Regions from separate parts of the Kiloniella antarctica genome, predicted to be linked through region 3. Evidence: riboswitches for the same ligand, from Rfam matches in the RefSeq annotation. Region 3 holds a riboswitch; each other region holds the start of a gene.

Region 1 (4,803 bases), on a different contig from region 3:
CTCAACCAATGCCAACAAATGTCTTTCTTGCCACGCACGAACCCGCACAGGTGAGTCTCAAGCTCCCATGGTGAGTGTTACCCACTATATGGACCGAGATAATCAGGTATTGGCAACAGTTTCACCACGTCGATATTTCTGTACTCAATGTCACGTAACCCAGGTCGATGCCCCACCGCTTGTTGAAAACGAGTTCATTGACGTTGAACACATCATTAAGGCTGAATAGGCAAAACCATGTTGACACCTTTTAAAAAATTGTGGGGTATGGCCTGTTGGATATGGTCCCATGGCAATCGCCCCGCGAAACATCTTTCAATTGGTTTCCTGACCATTGGTGGCTTTGTTGCTGGCGTTATGTTCTGGGGTGGTTTCAATACCACTCTGGAACTGACCAACACCGAAGAGTTCTGTGTCAGTTGTCACGAAATGGGCGACAATGTTTTTGTTGAGCTGAAACCAACCATCCACTACAGCAACCGCTCTGGCGTCCGCGCCAGTTGTCCAGACTGCCACGTACCGCATAACTGGACTGACAAAATTGCCCGTAAAATGCAGGCTTCCAAAGAAGTATGGGGCAAGCTGTTTGGCACCATCAACACCCGAGAGAAATTTCTCGCCGAAAGACGACGTCTTGCCGGACATGAATGGGATCGCCTTAAGGCAAACAACTCTCTGGAGTGTCGTAACTGCCATTCAACCACATCTATGGATATAACAGCTCAATCCGAAAGAGCGGCAACAGCCCACCAAACTTATCTATTCACGGGAGAAAAAACTTGTATCGATTGCCATAAAGGCATCGCACATGAACTACCGGACATGACAGGTGTTGAAGGCTGGGAATAACTTCCTCCGTCGATTGCTTTACAAAAAAGGTGAACTCTCATTGGAGTTCACCTTTTTATTTACTGCAAAATATCTAAGTAAAGGCGAGATTCGAACTCGCCTTATCAAATTAAACCACATACAGCCCTATTATAACTAAGTGTAATTAACCAGACACACTCAGTTATAATAGGGCTGTACTACCTTTACAGTAACATTTAAAATCTAGCTTGTGGGTGGCCCAGAGATGACAGCCTGATACATCCAGATACTAAACCCATAGGCAATGACGAGCCCAAGAGTTATTGCAGGAACTAAACCCGCAGCAAGAAACATAAACAAAGTTATTTCTTGTGCTTTTGTTTTTTCAGTTGAGGTATTTTGAATATCTTGCACTTTAATTCTCGCTATTTTTCAAAGTGACCCACCTACTTAAACCGTGAGCAGATGATCATTAAACTCTCATTAGATATGAGAGGATAACGCGCAATAATTAAAATCACATTGATACATATCAAAGTCCATCAAAAGAGTAACAATCATCTGAACCAATCTTATGTGAAAAATGGATCCAGTCGTTAGCGACTTGTAACGGACTAAATCTTGACTTATAAGCGAGTTATCCTAGGGGTGCCTCATAATATGGGGCTGAGATTGTGCTGGTATGTACGGGACCCTTCGAACCTGATCCGGGTCATGCCGGCGAAGGGATTGGACCCACGGCAGAATCAAAACTCAGCTTATAGAGATTAAATCTATATCTGCCCAAAGCCTCCCAAAGCTCCCCGGATCTCCTTGTGAATTAGACAACAGGAGATCTAACGTGTCTGAACTTAAGAACACACAGTCCCACCCACCACTGGTGTCTTCACCGGAACCAAAAGTACATACATGAACCCGCCAAACGATCCTGATCTTCTCGACTAGAAGTTAGGGACTATACAGAGAGATCAACGATAAGACACAAGGCATAACGCAAATGAGTCGCCAGTATAAAATAATGGGAAGCCTATTTATATTGATGCTGATCGCGTCGAAAAAGTGGTAAAGGAACCAGCAGAATAATGCATATAGAAATCATTGGGTCAGGTATTGTTGGCTTATCATGTGCTGCCGCTTTTGCGGAAAGATGCTGTGATGTTACCGTTATTTCTGAAAGTAACGGACCTGACGAAAGCTGTTGTTCATGGTGGGCTGGAGGGATGTTATCCCCCTGGTGCGAGATGGAGAGCGCAGAACCTCTAATAGGAGAACTTGGCGTTGAATCCATGGCTTTTTGGTCTCGTTTCACATCTACCTACAGGCAAAAAGGCACACTTATAGTCGCCAGTCCACGGGATGTGCCTGATTTAAAACGCTTTGGACGCAGAACCCAGAATTGGGAACAAGTCAAAGAAGAGCAAATCAAGATACTTGAACCAGATCTTGCAGGACGATTTACGACCGGATTATATTATCCACAAGAAGCACATTTTGATCCAAGGGAGGTTCTCCCTGAATTGGTAGCTTACTTGCAGGAAAAAGGCGTTACGTTCCAATTCAACAAAAAACAGTCCGATGATTTTCTCAAAATCCCGACAACCGCAGATTACCGCATAGATTGTCGCGGCTTGTCTGCCAAAGACACACTGAAAGACCTGAGAGGCGTCAAAGGAGAGATGGTGCTGATACAAAGCAGCGAAATTTCGCTCTCTCGCCCAGTACGTCTACTACATCCACGTATTCCTCTTTATATCGTTCCTAGGAATAATGGCGTATTCATGGTTGGCGCAACCATGATAGAAAATGAAGAACGTACCAGGGCCAGTGTGAGATCTATCTTGGAATTACTTTCTGCGGCTTATGCTCTCCACCCGGCCTTTGGCGAAGCCGAAATACTTGAAATTGGTGTTGATGCTAGGCCCGCCTTCCCAGATAATCTACCCCGGATTGTTCAAATGGGGAAAACAATTTATCTCAACGGTATGTATCGCCACGGTTACCTCGCAGCACCCGCCATGGCCAAAAAGGTCGTTGAACTTGCATTATCTGGTAATGGAAATACTCCCCCATCCAGTTCGTACACAGGAAACAGTTAATGAACTTAACGCTCAATGGTGAGGCTATCATCACAAAGACATCAACACTAGCTGCGCTGCTGGATGAGCAAGGTTATGGAGATGCAAAAATCGCAACGGCCGTAAATGGTACTCTCGCACCGGCAAGTCTAAGAGCAACAACTGACTTAAAAGACGGTGATGCCATTGAAGTTGTTGCCCCAATGCAGGGAGGATAATCATGACTATTCAATTTTATGATCAAGAAGTCTCATCTCGCTTTTTAATCGGCACGGCTCTCTACCCCTCTCCCTCTATCATGCTTGAAGCAATCAAGGCTTCTGGGTCTGATATCGTCACTGTTTCTCTACGAAGAGAGTCTGGTAAAGAACAGTCAGGTCAAAATTTTTGGTCTTACATCAAAGAAACAGGCGCTAAAGTCCTTCCAAACACTGCGGGTTGCAAAACGGTAAAAGAAGCCGTAACCACGGCTCACATGGCCCGTGAAATTTTTGAAACACCTTGGGTAAAGCTTGAGGTGATCGGCGAAGACGACAGCCTGCAACCTGATGTTTTTGGCCTGGTCGAAGCTGCAAAAATACTCAGCGAAGATGGTTTCCAGGTTTTCCCTTACACAACAGAAGATCTTGTTGTGGCAGAAAAACTTATCGCTGCAGGATGTGAAGTACTTATGCCTTGGGGCGCACCAATTGGAAGCGGACGTGGATTAAACAATATCTATGGCCTACGCAGTCTTCGTGCCCATTTTCCCAAAGTACCATTAATTGTTGACGCGGGGATCGGATTGCCTTCACATGCAGCAGCTGCGATGGAACTTGGCTATGACGGTGTACTTTTGAATACAGCCGTCGCCAAGGCAGGTGATCCCGTTCTTATGGCCAAGGCTTTTGCAATGGCTATTGAAAGCGGTCACTTGTCCTTTATCGCTGACCCAATTGAAAAAAGGGATATGGCCGCGCCTTCCACCCCGGTAGCAGGCCTTCCCTTCTGGAACCAAGAACATGCTTAACCCCTTTTACCAGATCGTTGACAACGCTAACTGGCTTCCTCGGCTTCTCCCAGTAGGTTTAAAGCTTGTCCAATTGCGTATAAAAGATGCCGAAGAAGACGAAGTTCGCGAACAAATCACCCTTGCGCAAGAGCTCTGTAATCAATACCAAACCCAACTCATCATCAATGATTACTGGGAACTGGCAATTGAACTTGGCTGCGATTTCATTCATCTTGGTCAAGAAGATCTTGATGACGCAGATATCGGGGAAATTCGCCAAGCTGGCCTTCAGCTAGGTGTCAGTACTCATGATGAAAATGAACTCGATAGAGCTCTTGATTTAGAGCCCGACTATATCGCTCTCGGCCCGGTCTATCCGACTATTCTTAAGGAAATGCACTGGGAACCCCAGGGTGCCGAAAACGTAAGGCGTTGGAAGGAAATGGTTGGACACATCCCTCTTGTTGCAATCGGCGGTCTTTCCGTAGAGCGTGCTTCTGAAATATATGATGCAGGGGCCGATACCATCTGTGTCGTTACCGATGTTCTTTATAACGAAAGTCCCGAAGAACGTCTTCAGGAATGGCTTGAACTCAGTATAGAGAGACAAGCTGAATAAATTAATGACGGTCACTTATCACATTGAGTGACCGTCATTCTATAAATCAGGACTAATCTGAAATAACAGCCAGTAAATCTTTCGTTTCGATTTTTGAACCCGGCTTAACGAGAAGTTCAGTTACCGTTCCGGTCTTTTCAGCCAGTACGGACGTCTGCATTTTCATAGCTTCAATAGACATCAATACATCTCCCTGCTCGACTTGATCACCTTCACTAACAGACACCGTCACAATTAGGCCAGGCATTGGTGCTCCTATATGATCAGAGTTTCCAACAACGGCTTTGGGATGTGCAACTTTAGCAGAT
Region 2 (4,803 bases), on a different contig from region 3:
TATCGCAACAACAGCTATTCCACTGGAATGATTACGTTGGCGATAAGCTTTATTATCTCCAAAAACCCCGGAAATTGAATTTCCGTTCATAAGCACTAATACTTCTTTTGCAGTCATATAGCTCCCCGTATCAGCTTGAACGGAGGTCACCAAACCCACAACGACCAAGCTAACGATACAAATTTGTGTTCTCAATCTCTGCAACATTGAATTATATCCCTGTCATTATTTTCTTTGTTTTGGATTTCTTTTGCCTCAGGAAAGAGGATCCCCGACAATTGGAAAATCAATGTTAAGTGCAATTTAGTTAGAGCTTGTGAAAATCCACGCCAAAACAACGCAAAATAGCAAGAAGATAAATCCCCCTCCCCTTGGAGAAAGTTACGCACGTCAATGGTCAACCTGGTTTCAAAATCTCGGTGTTATGGCTGCCAAGATAAATCAGACCTTGCCCAACCAATTTATGAATGCATCGCAGGAACTGTTGAAATTATCTCAAAATCATGGCTATCAATCGGTGCTGCAATTAAGTTATCAGGCCGCCATAAACATAAATTTTGATCCGATAAGTTTTTCGTTATCCTCTGCCAGAACTCCTCGGCAATTGGTCTTACGATGGACGAGTTGTCTTGAGCTTCAATCCCATAACAGGCTTATCGCTTCAGGTAAGAAATTTTCTCATCCGAAATACAGGGCATGGTATAACTATTTTATAGAACAAATCTCCTCTGAAGAGATCGTCATAAGGCCGTTCCTCTCTCCGCTCGCAAACATGAGCTGTTTTGGCCCCGCTGTTCTCGGTGGTGTCGCCTGTGCTTTGTTTGACCTTCAAGCAGTCGAAATATGGGTGCATCCTCCAAACAGCCCGTCTTATAAATTGAATTTACAAAGCACACTCGTTTTTAACCCACTTCTTGCCAGAAATTTCACGCCTGATTCTGAAATCCTCATCAAAGGAACTCCTCTAATTCACCTACGGGAAAAAAACCTCGCCGCCATGCAAGACCTTACGCACCTGATTTCAGATCGAGAACTTCTCTCTCGCATAACTTCCCTGCCCAAATCCCAAGACGGCGGACACTTACCCATGCCATTTGCCGCCAGACACATTGGCATCTCAACCCGTAGCCTATCCCGACGGTTAACAAATTTAAACACGGGGTATGCAACCCTCATCCGCCACATCCGTTTTCGTGATACTTGCATCGCTCTGACTTTTGATGAACATACTATTGACGATATCGCTTGGTATCAGGGCTATTCTGATCGACATCACTTATCCCGTGAATTCAAACTATTAGGTGGTTTCACCCCGTCTAAATATAGAGATGTCTTACACTCGAACACCTGACACACTTTTAGGCAAAAACCCCTGGTTTGCTCACCGGGTAATGGCTTGCTGATGCAATAAAAAATGTCTAAGCTCGGCTTCGGTCTCAACGGGGTGCCCATAAAGGGCTGAGAATTTTCCTAAGCAGGAAAAAAACCCGTCGAACCTGAACCGGTTAGTACCGGCGGAGGGAATTGAGAGCTGGGCACAGATTACGAACCAATGGTTCTATCTGTTAAATATATTCCAGATTTTTCAGGAGCCTCCCTGCACAATAAATTGGGCTCGCCCGCTAAATATGGAGCGTCGCATGATCTTGCGAACAATGATAACTGCACTTGCAGTCACTACTTTCGGTCTGGGAATAAATTTCTCAGCGTCTGCCGATGATAAAAAAACTCTCACCATTTATACCTACGATGCCTTTGCCGCCGATTGGGGTGCAGGGCCAAAGGTTAAGAAGGCTTTTGAAGCCAATTGTGATTGTGACCTTAAGTTTGTCGCTGTTGATTCTTCTGTTGGTATTCTCAGTCGCTTAAAGCTCGAGGGAAAAGACACTACTGCAGATGTCGTTCTCGGCCTGGACACCAACTTAACAGCCGAAGCTGCTGAAACAGGTTTATTTGTAAAGAGCAATGTCTCCCTACAAAACTTCACGCTTCCAATACCCTGGAACGATGAGACCTTTGTGCCCTTTGATTATGGCTACTTTGCTTTCGTTTACAATAGCGAAAAATTACCCAGCGCCCCCACCAGTCTTGATCAATTGATCAATGGATTTCCGGATCTAAAGATTATTATTCAAGACCCTAGAAGCTCAACAACCGGTCTTGGGCTTATGCTTTGGATGCAGAATGTTTATGGAGATAAAGCCGCAGAATCCTGGAAAAAACTCTCCCCAAAAATCGTCACGGTGACCAAAGGCTGGAGCGAAGCTTACGGCTTGTTTAAGGACGGTGAAGCAGACATGGTTTTGAGCTACACCACCTCTCCCGCTTATCACATCATTGCAGAAGAAAACACCCGGTATAAAGCAGCAATTTTCGATGAGGGACATTATACTCAAGTGGAGGTTGCAGCCCAACTTGCCAGCTCAAAAGAGCCTGAACTGGCTCAAGATTTTATGAGCTTTATTGCCGCCAAAGATTTTCAAAACCAAATCCCTACAGGCAACTGGATGTATCCAGCCATTGATCTTGGTGATGGTCTACCAAGCACATTTGAAGAGCTTCCCAAACCAGAAAAAGCCCTTCTTTTCAGCCCAGAAGATGTTCAGAATAACCGCCAAGCCTGGATTGATAACTGGCTTAACGCCATCGATCGTTAATCCTGAATAATCTAATGAACCCCATATCAAAGACACGTACATCCCATGGTTGGTTTGGCTTTTTATGGCCCGGCCTTCTTAGCTTATGTGTAATCTCTTTGATATTGGGGCTCGCTTTTTCAGGGTTATTCAGTCAAATTTTTGAGATAAATTTTTCGAAGATTTATAACAACAGCTATCTGTTTCGCGTTATTAGGTTTACCCTGTACCAAGCTCTACTCAGCACAGTTATTTCAACATTTATCGCTATTCCCGTTGCACGCGCGTTATCTCGCCGCCCCAATTTACCTGGGCGAAAGTCGTTCTTGCGACTTGCATCACTGTCTTTGATTGTACCAACGATTGTCGGGGTATTTGGCATTGTTGCCGTGCATGGCCGAAACGGGTGGTTCAATCAAGCTCTATCGTTTTTCGATCTTACGGCAGGAAACTATCTCTATGGCCTTATCGGCATATTAATTGCCCATGTTTTTTTCAATGCTCCCCTGCTGTCGAGAATTTTCCTCCAAACCCTTGAAGCTTTACCACAAGAGTATTGGCGCTCAACGGCACAACTCAACATGTCAGGCAAAGACATTTTTAAGCTCATCGAATGGCCAATGTTAAGGCGGGTATTACCAGCGTCCTGTGGCCTTGTCTTTCTGCTGTGCTTTACTTCTTTTACCGTCGTTCTCGCTCTTGGCGGCGGCCCTTCAACCAATACACTTGAAGTTGCGATCTATCAGGCAATAAGACTGGATTTCGACATCCCCAAAGCCGTAATCCTTGCCCTAACTCAGCTATTCTTCTGCGCGACTTTATTGTTTATAGGCAGCCGTTTTGCTCGCAATATCCCGCTGGGAAATACTGAGCAGCAGCCAGCAAAGCGTTTTGACGCCAAAAAGCCGGCTGCGATAGCAATCGATACAATCATGCTAATTGCAATGAGCCTTTTGGTGTTCCCGCCCTTGCTTGCCACAGCTCAAAAGGCATTCTCCACACGTTTTTTTACTGTCCTCGGGGATGAAAAATTATGGAGCGCTTCATTTAACAGTCTTATGATCTCTCTGGCTGCAGGAACTCTCACCCTGTTACTCGCGATCGGTATCGCCCTCATGTTACGCAGCCTTGAACTCCCTTCTCGACTAGGGAAAAAAAACTATGCAAAGCCTTTGTCCGCAATAACCGATTTTTCAGGAAGTATTATCCTTCTTCTACCTCCCTTTGTTTTAGCCACCGGACTGTTTATCAGCCTCAAAGGAATGGCCAACCTTTCCGCACTTGCGCCTTTTCTTGTCGTTACCGTAAACTCTTTGATGGCCCTACCTTTTGCCCTGCGCATTCTCATTCCAAGCTTTGAAACTTCGGCTCAAAATAGTGATCTTTTGTGCCGAAGTCTTGGCATTAACAGCCTGAACCGGGTGCGCGTCGTCGACTGGCCCCAAAACAAGAAAGCGCTTGGACTTACCTTCGGCCTCTCTACAGCGTTATCTACAGGAGATTTGAGTGTGATCGCCCTTTTTGGCACTCAGGACTTCACGACATTACCTTTATTCATGTACCAGAAAATGGGAAGTTATCGACTGGATGATGCCGCAATCATCGCCTTTTTCCTCTGCACGCAAAGCCTTCTCCTTTTTACGGTAATAGAACGCACAATTGCAGGACATTGGTCACTTTCAAGCTTTGGATTTCCCAAAACCAAAAGTCTAAAGCCACAAAAAGAGGATGTTCCTAACCGTGTTTAATAAGATAGAATCAGGGCTTGAAATCAAACAGCTCTCTTTCAAACATTCAAGTCAGAAAGAAATCTTTGAATTCGACTTCCAGGTCTCGTCTGGTGAACTGGTCGCCATCCTGGGTCCTTCTGGTATTGGTAAATCGACCTTACTAAGCCTGATTGCCGGATTTGAAACCCCGCTATCCGGTACGATCTGCTACAATGGACAGGATCTTAGCTCTTTTCCTCCTGCAGAACGTCCAATCACGAGCCTCTTTCAAGAACACAATCTCTTTGCGCACCTCACAGCCGAAGATAATATTGGCCTCGGCATTAATTCTGGACTGCGCCTATCCTCTCTCGACCGCCAAACCATTGGCAAAGCCCTAAATGACGTTGGTCTTTCAGGCTTTAACAAGCGCCTACCTTCGGAACTCTCCGGCGGGC
Region 3 (4,803 bases):
ATCCAGTAACACCAGGAACAACAAACGCATAGGCAGGAACTTCACCCGCTGTAACAATATTTGTTGTCAGAATGTCACGATCAATCGCCATAGAGAAAGCCTTACGTAACTTTGGATCGTTGAACGGAGGCTTTGTCATGTTAAAGCCGTAGTAATAAGTTCCAAGGTAATTAGTGACGTGGAATTCGTCGGCCATGTTTTCCTTGATCCATTTGATTTGATCATTTGGAACTTCGTACGTCCAATCAAGCTCACCTGCGCGATAACGCTTAAGAGCAGTGGTCTGACTTTCAGTTGGATAATAAACAACTTTATCCAGCTTCACTGTGTCTTTATTCCAATAGGTATCTGACTTAACTGAAACGATACGTGATTGAGGGGTCCACTCTGAAAGTTTGAACGCACCGTTTGATACGATATTTTCTGGACGTGTCCATTTTTCGCCGTGCGCTTCTACTGTTGCTTTATGAACTGGATAGGCAACAGAGTGTGTTATCATGCCCAAGAAATAAGGCGCAGGACCTTCAAGTTGAACTTCGAGAGTTCTGTCATCAAGTGCTTTTGCACCCAACTGGGAAAGATCCTTTTCTTCGCCACCCGCAATAGCCTGCGCATTTTGTAGTGGATAGAGCAAGAATGAGTACTCAGAGCCAGTAGCAGGAGCAACGGCGCGTTGCCACGCATAAACAAAATCATGTGCTGTTACCGGGTCACCGTTACTCCAAACCGCATCAGCACGCAGTTTAAAAGTAAATTTGGTACCGTCAGGACTAATGGTCCAGCTTTCAGCTTGCCCCGGAATGAGTGAACCGTCGGTATGCTCTGCAGTAAGACCTTCAAAAATATCACGAAGAATATGAGAAGAAGGAACACCTTCTGAGATTTGCGGATCAAGACTTCCTGGCTCGGAGCCGTTTCCGCGATGAAAAACCATTTCTTTTGCTGGCTCTTCAACTTTCTTTTCTGCTACCTGTTCTTCCCCTTTTTTCATATAAAAGAAGATGCCCGCAGCGATCGCCACGACCAAAAGTAACAGCACTAGTATTTTTTTATTCATAATGCCCTCATGTTTCCAAGCAAAGAGAATGAGTCAGAAAATAAGTTCAACTTCACCACTTAATTTAAAGTATAATTTTCGATATTTATCGACTTTTCTTATATTAAGTGCGAACAAACTCACAGTCTCTTTACTTAACCCTGTTATTGTTTTTACGTTGTACACGTTAGTAGCAATAATATTCCTGCGTGTATTTACGCAGGGTGACCTTCTTTTAGCTCTCTGACAAGAGGGGGTCTGTGCTTAAGATCAACCAAGCAAGAAACGTAGGCAAATGGCCGAATTTATTTACTAATTGATCAAAACTAACGAGCATAAAGTTATTATACTTTATACAACCAAAGGAATCCAGCCTAAGTCGCTTAGGACATAAAAAAAGCTGCTCAATACCAATTATTGAGCAGCTCAGATAGGGTTACAAAACAGTAAACGTAACTATTTAGCAGCGGTGATAATAATTTCCACACTCAACTCAGCACGCGCTAATTTAGCTTCGCCACAAGCACGAGCAGGCGCGTGCCCTTCTGGAACCCACGCATTCCAAACTTCGTTCAATTCAGCGAAATACTTCATATCACTTAACCAGATGACGGCTTGAAGAATTTTAGTTTTGTCACTTCCCACAGAAGCTAGACATACATCAATTTTGTCCAAAATTTCTTTGGTCTGTACTGAAACTGTTTCTCCTGCAGTTCCAACTTGTCCAGATAAATAGATTGTATCCCCATGCTCCACAATCTTACTTGAACGCGCTGTCGTATCGTGTCGAATAATCCCAGTCATTTATTCAATTCCTTCTTTAAACACTCACATCCAAATGGATGAAACGCCCTATATGCTATCAAAGTATCAGGTAGGTCCAGATCTGAGTATGATATCCCCCAGAAAACCTAAACAACACTTTCCCTCTTGCCTATTTTCAAAAGCACAGCATAATTCAGAAAATCTCGTCGGGGTGCTCATCTTTCTTACTTAGAAAAACGAGCTGAGAAGCAATTGCTAACCCGCAGAACCTGATCCGGTTAATACCGGCGGAGGAAATTGAGATGCTTGCAGGGAGTCACAATTTGATACCCCAACCGATTTTCGGATAAAAGCAAAGCATTGAAATCCTCTGAGATGAATAATGGAGGAAATCATGCCAGTGCCTATAGCCCTGACAATTGCGGGATCAGATAGTGGTGGCGGTGCCGGTATCCAGGCAGATATCAAAGCCATGTCAGCTCTCGGTGTTTATGCCGCGTCCGTCATTACAGCTTTGACCGCGCAAAACACCTGTAAAGTACACAGCATTTACCCCGTCTCTACCCATTTCATTCAAGATCAAATCCACACCGTTTTTGAAGACCTCGATGTCAAAGCCGTTAAAATCGGGATGTTGGGGACACCTGACGTCATTTGTGCTGTTGCGAATGCTATGAATAATTATCCTGATGTGCCTATTGTACTTGATCCTGTGATGGTTGCTAAAAGTGGTGACAAGCTACTACAGGATGATGCTATCCAAAGCTTAAAAGAACATCTACTTCCCAAGGCAACCATTATTACGCCGAACCTTCCAGAGGCGGCTGAACTCACGGAAATGAAAGAACCAACATCCCTGGACGAGATGAGCGAATTACTCCAGGTTTTCAAAAAAATGCCCATCAAGTCTGTCTTGCTAAAAGGTGGTCACTTGGGCGGAGACACAAGTGATGATCTCTTCTTTGATGGCCAAGCAGATCGCTGCTTAAGTGGCCTGCGTATAAACACAAGCAACAGCCACGGTACAGGATGTACCCTCTCGGCATCAATCGCGGCTGGTCTCGCCAAAGGCCTTCCTTTGATAGAGGCCGTTACACAAGCCAAAACATACCTAAGTAACGCACTTCAACACGCAGATACTCTAGGTGTCGGGAAAGGTCATGGTCCCGTCCATCACTTCCACGCTTTTTGGCCAAAAGAGGGTTAACGCTGGTGCATAAAAAAGGGAGCAGGCCGCCAAAGAGTGAGGACATTATCGTTGAAGGTTTTTCACTCTCATTTGAAAATCGACAAGTGTTTAATGATTTCAACATCAACCTGCACTCTGGTAGTTGGAATGTCTTACTAGGAAGAAGTGGTGTCGGAAAATCCTCACTTCTTAAAGCCATTGCTGGGCTGCTGCCAACGGGATCGTTTGAAGGAACAATCAAACAAAAAAACACTGCCTCTTTAACCGATCAAATTAGCTGGATGACCCAGGACGATCTTCTTCTCCCGTGGCTTTCTATTCTCGATAATGTCCTCATACGTAACCGGCTTTGCCCTACCAAAAAAAATCCTCCTCTTATCGAGAAAAAATCCGCGATCAGCCTCCTTCAACAACTTGGACTTGGAGCATCTCTTGATCAGAAACCCAATACGCTTTCCGGCGGTATGAGGCAGCGTACAGCACTGGCCAGAACCTTACTGGAAAATCGCCCAATCGTACTTCTTGATGAACCTTTCTCTGCCTTGGACGCTATTACCCGCGCTGAAATGCAGGAACTTACTCACAAACACCTCAAAAACAAAACCGTGGTCATGATCACCCACGATCCGCTTGAAGCTCTGCGTCTGGCGCACTTTATCTTTATTTTAATCGGCCCCATTGTTTGTGAGGCAAGATCATTTTCTCCTGAAAGCTCTCCCATCCGAAACCTGAATGATCCGGCAATTATACAGCTCTATGATGTGCTCATATCTGAACTCTCTATGGGAAAGATGACCATATGATGAGTTCCGTTAGAGTGGTCATTGTGCTTTTTGGGTTGCTTATTCTATGGCATTTCATTGTCAAAATGACTTCCGTCCCGCCCTATATTCTTCCAGGCCCCCTTGTCGTCGTTGAAACACTTTGGAACCGCCTGCCTACTCTTCTCCATCACGCGAGCTATACACTAACAGAAATCTTGTTTGGCTTTACCATTGGCACGGCGCTTGGTTGCGCATCAGCGCTCACACTTGCAACAGCAAAGCCTCTTCGCGTTTGGCTCACCCCTGTGCTTGTCATCACCCAATCTCTCCCCGTCTTTGCCCTAGCTCCCATTCTTGTGCTTTGGCTCGGGTACGGTATGCCTTCCAAAGTAGCCATGACAGTCCTTATTATCTATTTTCCAATAACAGCGGCTTTTTATGATGGTTTGAGACGCACACCTAAAGACTGGCAGGCACTTGCAAAGGTTATGAATGCCAGTCCTTTGGCTTTTCTCATTCACGTCCGTATCCCCCTCGCCCTTCCCTCCCTGGCATCCGGATTACGGGTCGCTATCGCCACAGCACCAATCGGTGCAATTGTCGGGGAGTGGGTTGGTTCATCACAAGGTCTTGGCTATTTGATGCTGCACGCCAATGGCAGGATGCAAATTGACCTGATGTTTGCCGCACTCTGCTTACTCGCACTTATGGCTGTTACTCTTTATCTCACTACAGACCATCTTTTAAATCGTCTCCTTAAAAGGATGTCACTCGATGATCACAAAACTTAAAACTATTTCTTGAGGAATAAATAATGCTAAGAAAGCTGAGCTTTACACTCTCCTTGCTTGCAGGGCTTTTCAGCCTCGCGGGCGGAGCAACAGCAGCAGACAAGATGACCGTGCTACTTGACTGGTTTGTAAACCCGGATCACGCAACTCTCGTGATTGCCAAAGAAAAAGGTTTCTTTGAAGCACAGGGGTTAGACGTAGAACTCATCGCACCTTCAGACCCCAACGTCCCCCCAAAACTGGTTGCAGCTGGTCAAG

Evidence for each region. Region 3 has a riboswitch for thiamine pyrophosphate ahead of thiD (bifunctional hydroxymethylpyrimidine kinase/phosphomethylpyrimidine kinase). Riboswitches for the same ligand answer to the same signal wherever they lie in the genome.
Region 1: it holds a riboswitch for thiamine pyrophosphate, as region 3 does, so the genes downstream of both, ACFSKO_RS16000 (FAD-dependent oxidoreductase) here and thiD (bifunctional hydroxymethylpyrimidine kinase/phosphomethylpyrimidine kinase) in region 3, are expected to answer to the same signal.
Region 2: it holds a riboswitch for thiamine pyrophosphate, as region 3 does, so the genes downstream of both, thiB (thiamine ABC transporter substrate binding subunit) here and thiD (bifunctional hydroxymethylpyrimidine kinase/phosphomethylpyrimidine kinase) in region 3, are expected to answer to the same signal.

Annotation. Positions count from the first base shown of each region.
Region 1 is NZ_JBHUII010000011.1:14,206-19,008, reverse strand. Features, by position in the region: gene ACFSKO_RS16015 (nitrate reductase cytochrome c-type subunit) at 1-229, shown strand, start outside; gene ACFSKO_RS16010 (NapC/NirT family cytochrome c) at 268-849, shown strand; gene ACFSKO_RS16005 (periplasmic nitrate reductase, NapE protein) at 1,054-1,224, opposite strand; TPP riboswitch at 1,445-1,557, shown strand; gene ACFSKO_RS16000 (FAD-dependent oxidoreductase) at 1,893-2,906, shown strand; gene thiS (sulfur carrier protein ThiS) at 2,906-3,103, shown strand; gene ACFSKO_RS15990 (thiazole synthase) at 3,106-3,894, shown strand; gene ACFSKO_RS15985 (thiamine phosphate synthase) at 3,887-4,495, shown strand; gene pyc (pyruvate carboxylase) at 4,548-4,803, opposite strand, start outside.
Region 2 is NZ_JBHUII010000001.1:818,142-822,944, forward strand. Features, by position in the region: gene ACFSKO_RS03915 (hypothetical protein) at 1-207, opposite strand, end outside; gene ACFSKO_RS03920 (helix-turn-helix domain-containing protein) at 317-1,351, shown strand; TPP riboswitch at 1,431-1,541, shown strand; gene thiB (thiamine ABC transporter substrate binding subunit) at 1,641-2,657, shown strand; gene thiP (thiamine/thiamine pyrophosphate ABC transporter permease) at 2,672-4,384, shown strand; gene thiQ (thiamine ABC transporter ATP-binding protein) at 4,377-4,803, shown strand, end outside.
Region 3 is NZ_JBHUII010000013.1:412,290-417,092, forward strand. Features, by position in the region: gene ACFSKO_RS20495 (peptide ABC transporter substrate-binding protein) at 1-1,057, opposite strand, end outside; gene ACFSKO_RS20500 (RidA family protein) at 1,493-1,840, opposite strand; TPP riboswitch at 1,999-2,115, shown strand; gene thiD (bifunctional hydroxymethylpyrimidine kinase/phosphomethylpyrimidine kinase) at 2,196-3,008, shown strand; gene ACFSKO_RS20510 (ABC transporter ATP-binding protein) at 3,014-3,793, shown strand; gene ACFSKO_RS20515 (ABC transporter permease) at 3,790-4,545, shown strand; gene ACFSKO_RS20520 (ABC transporter substrate-binding protein) at 4,569-4,803, shown strand, end outside.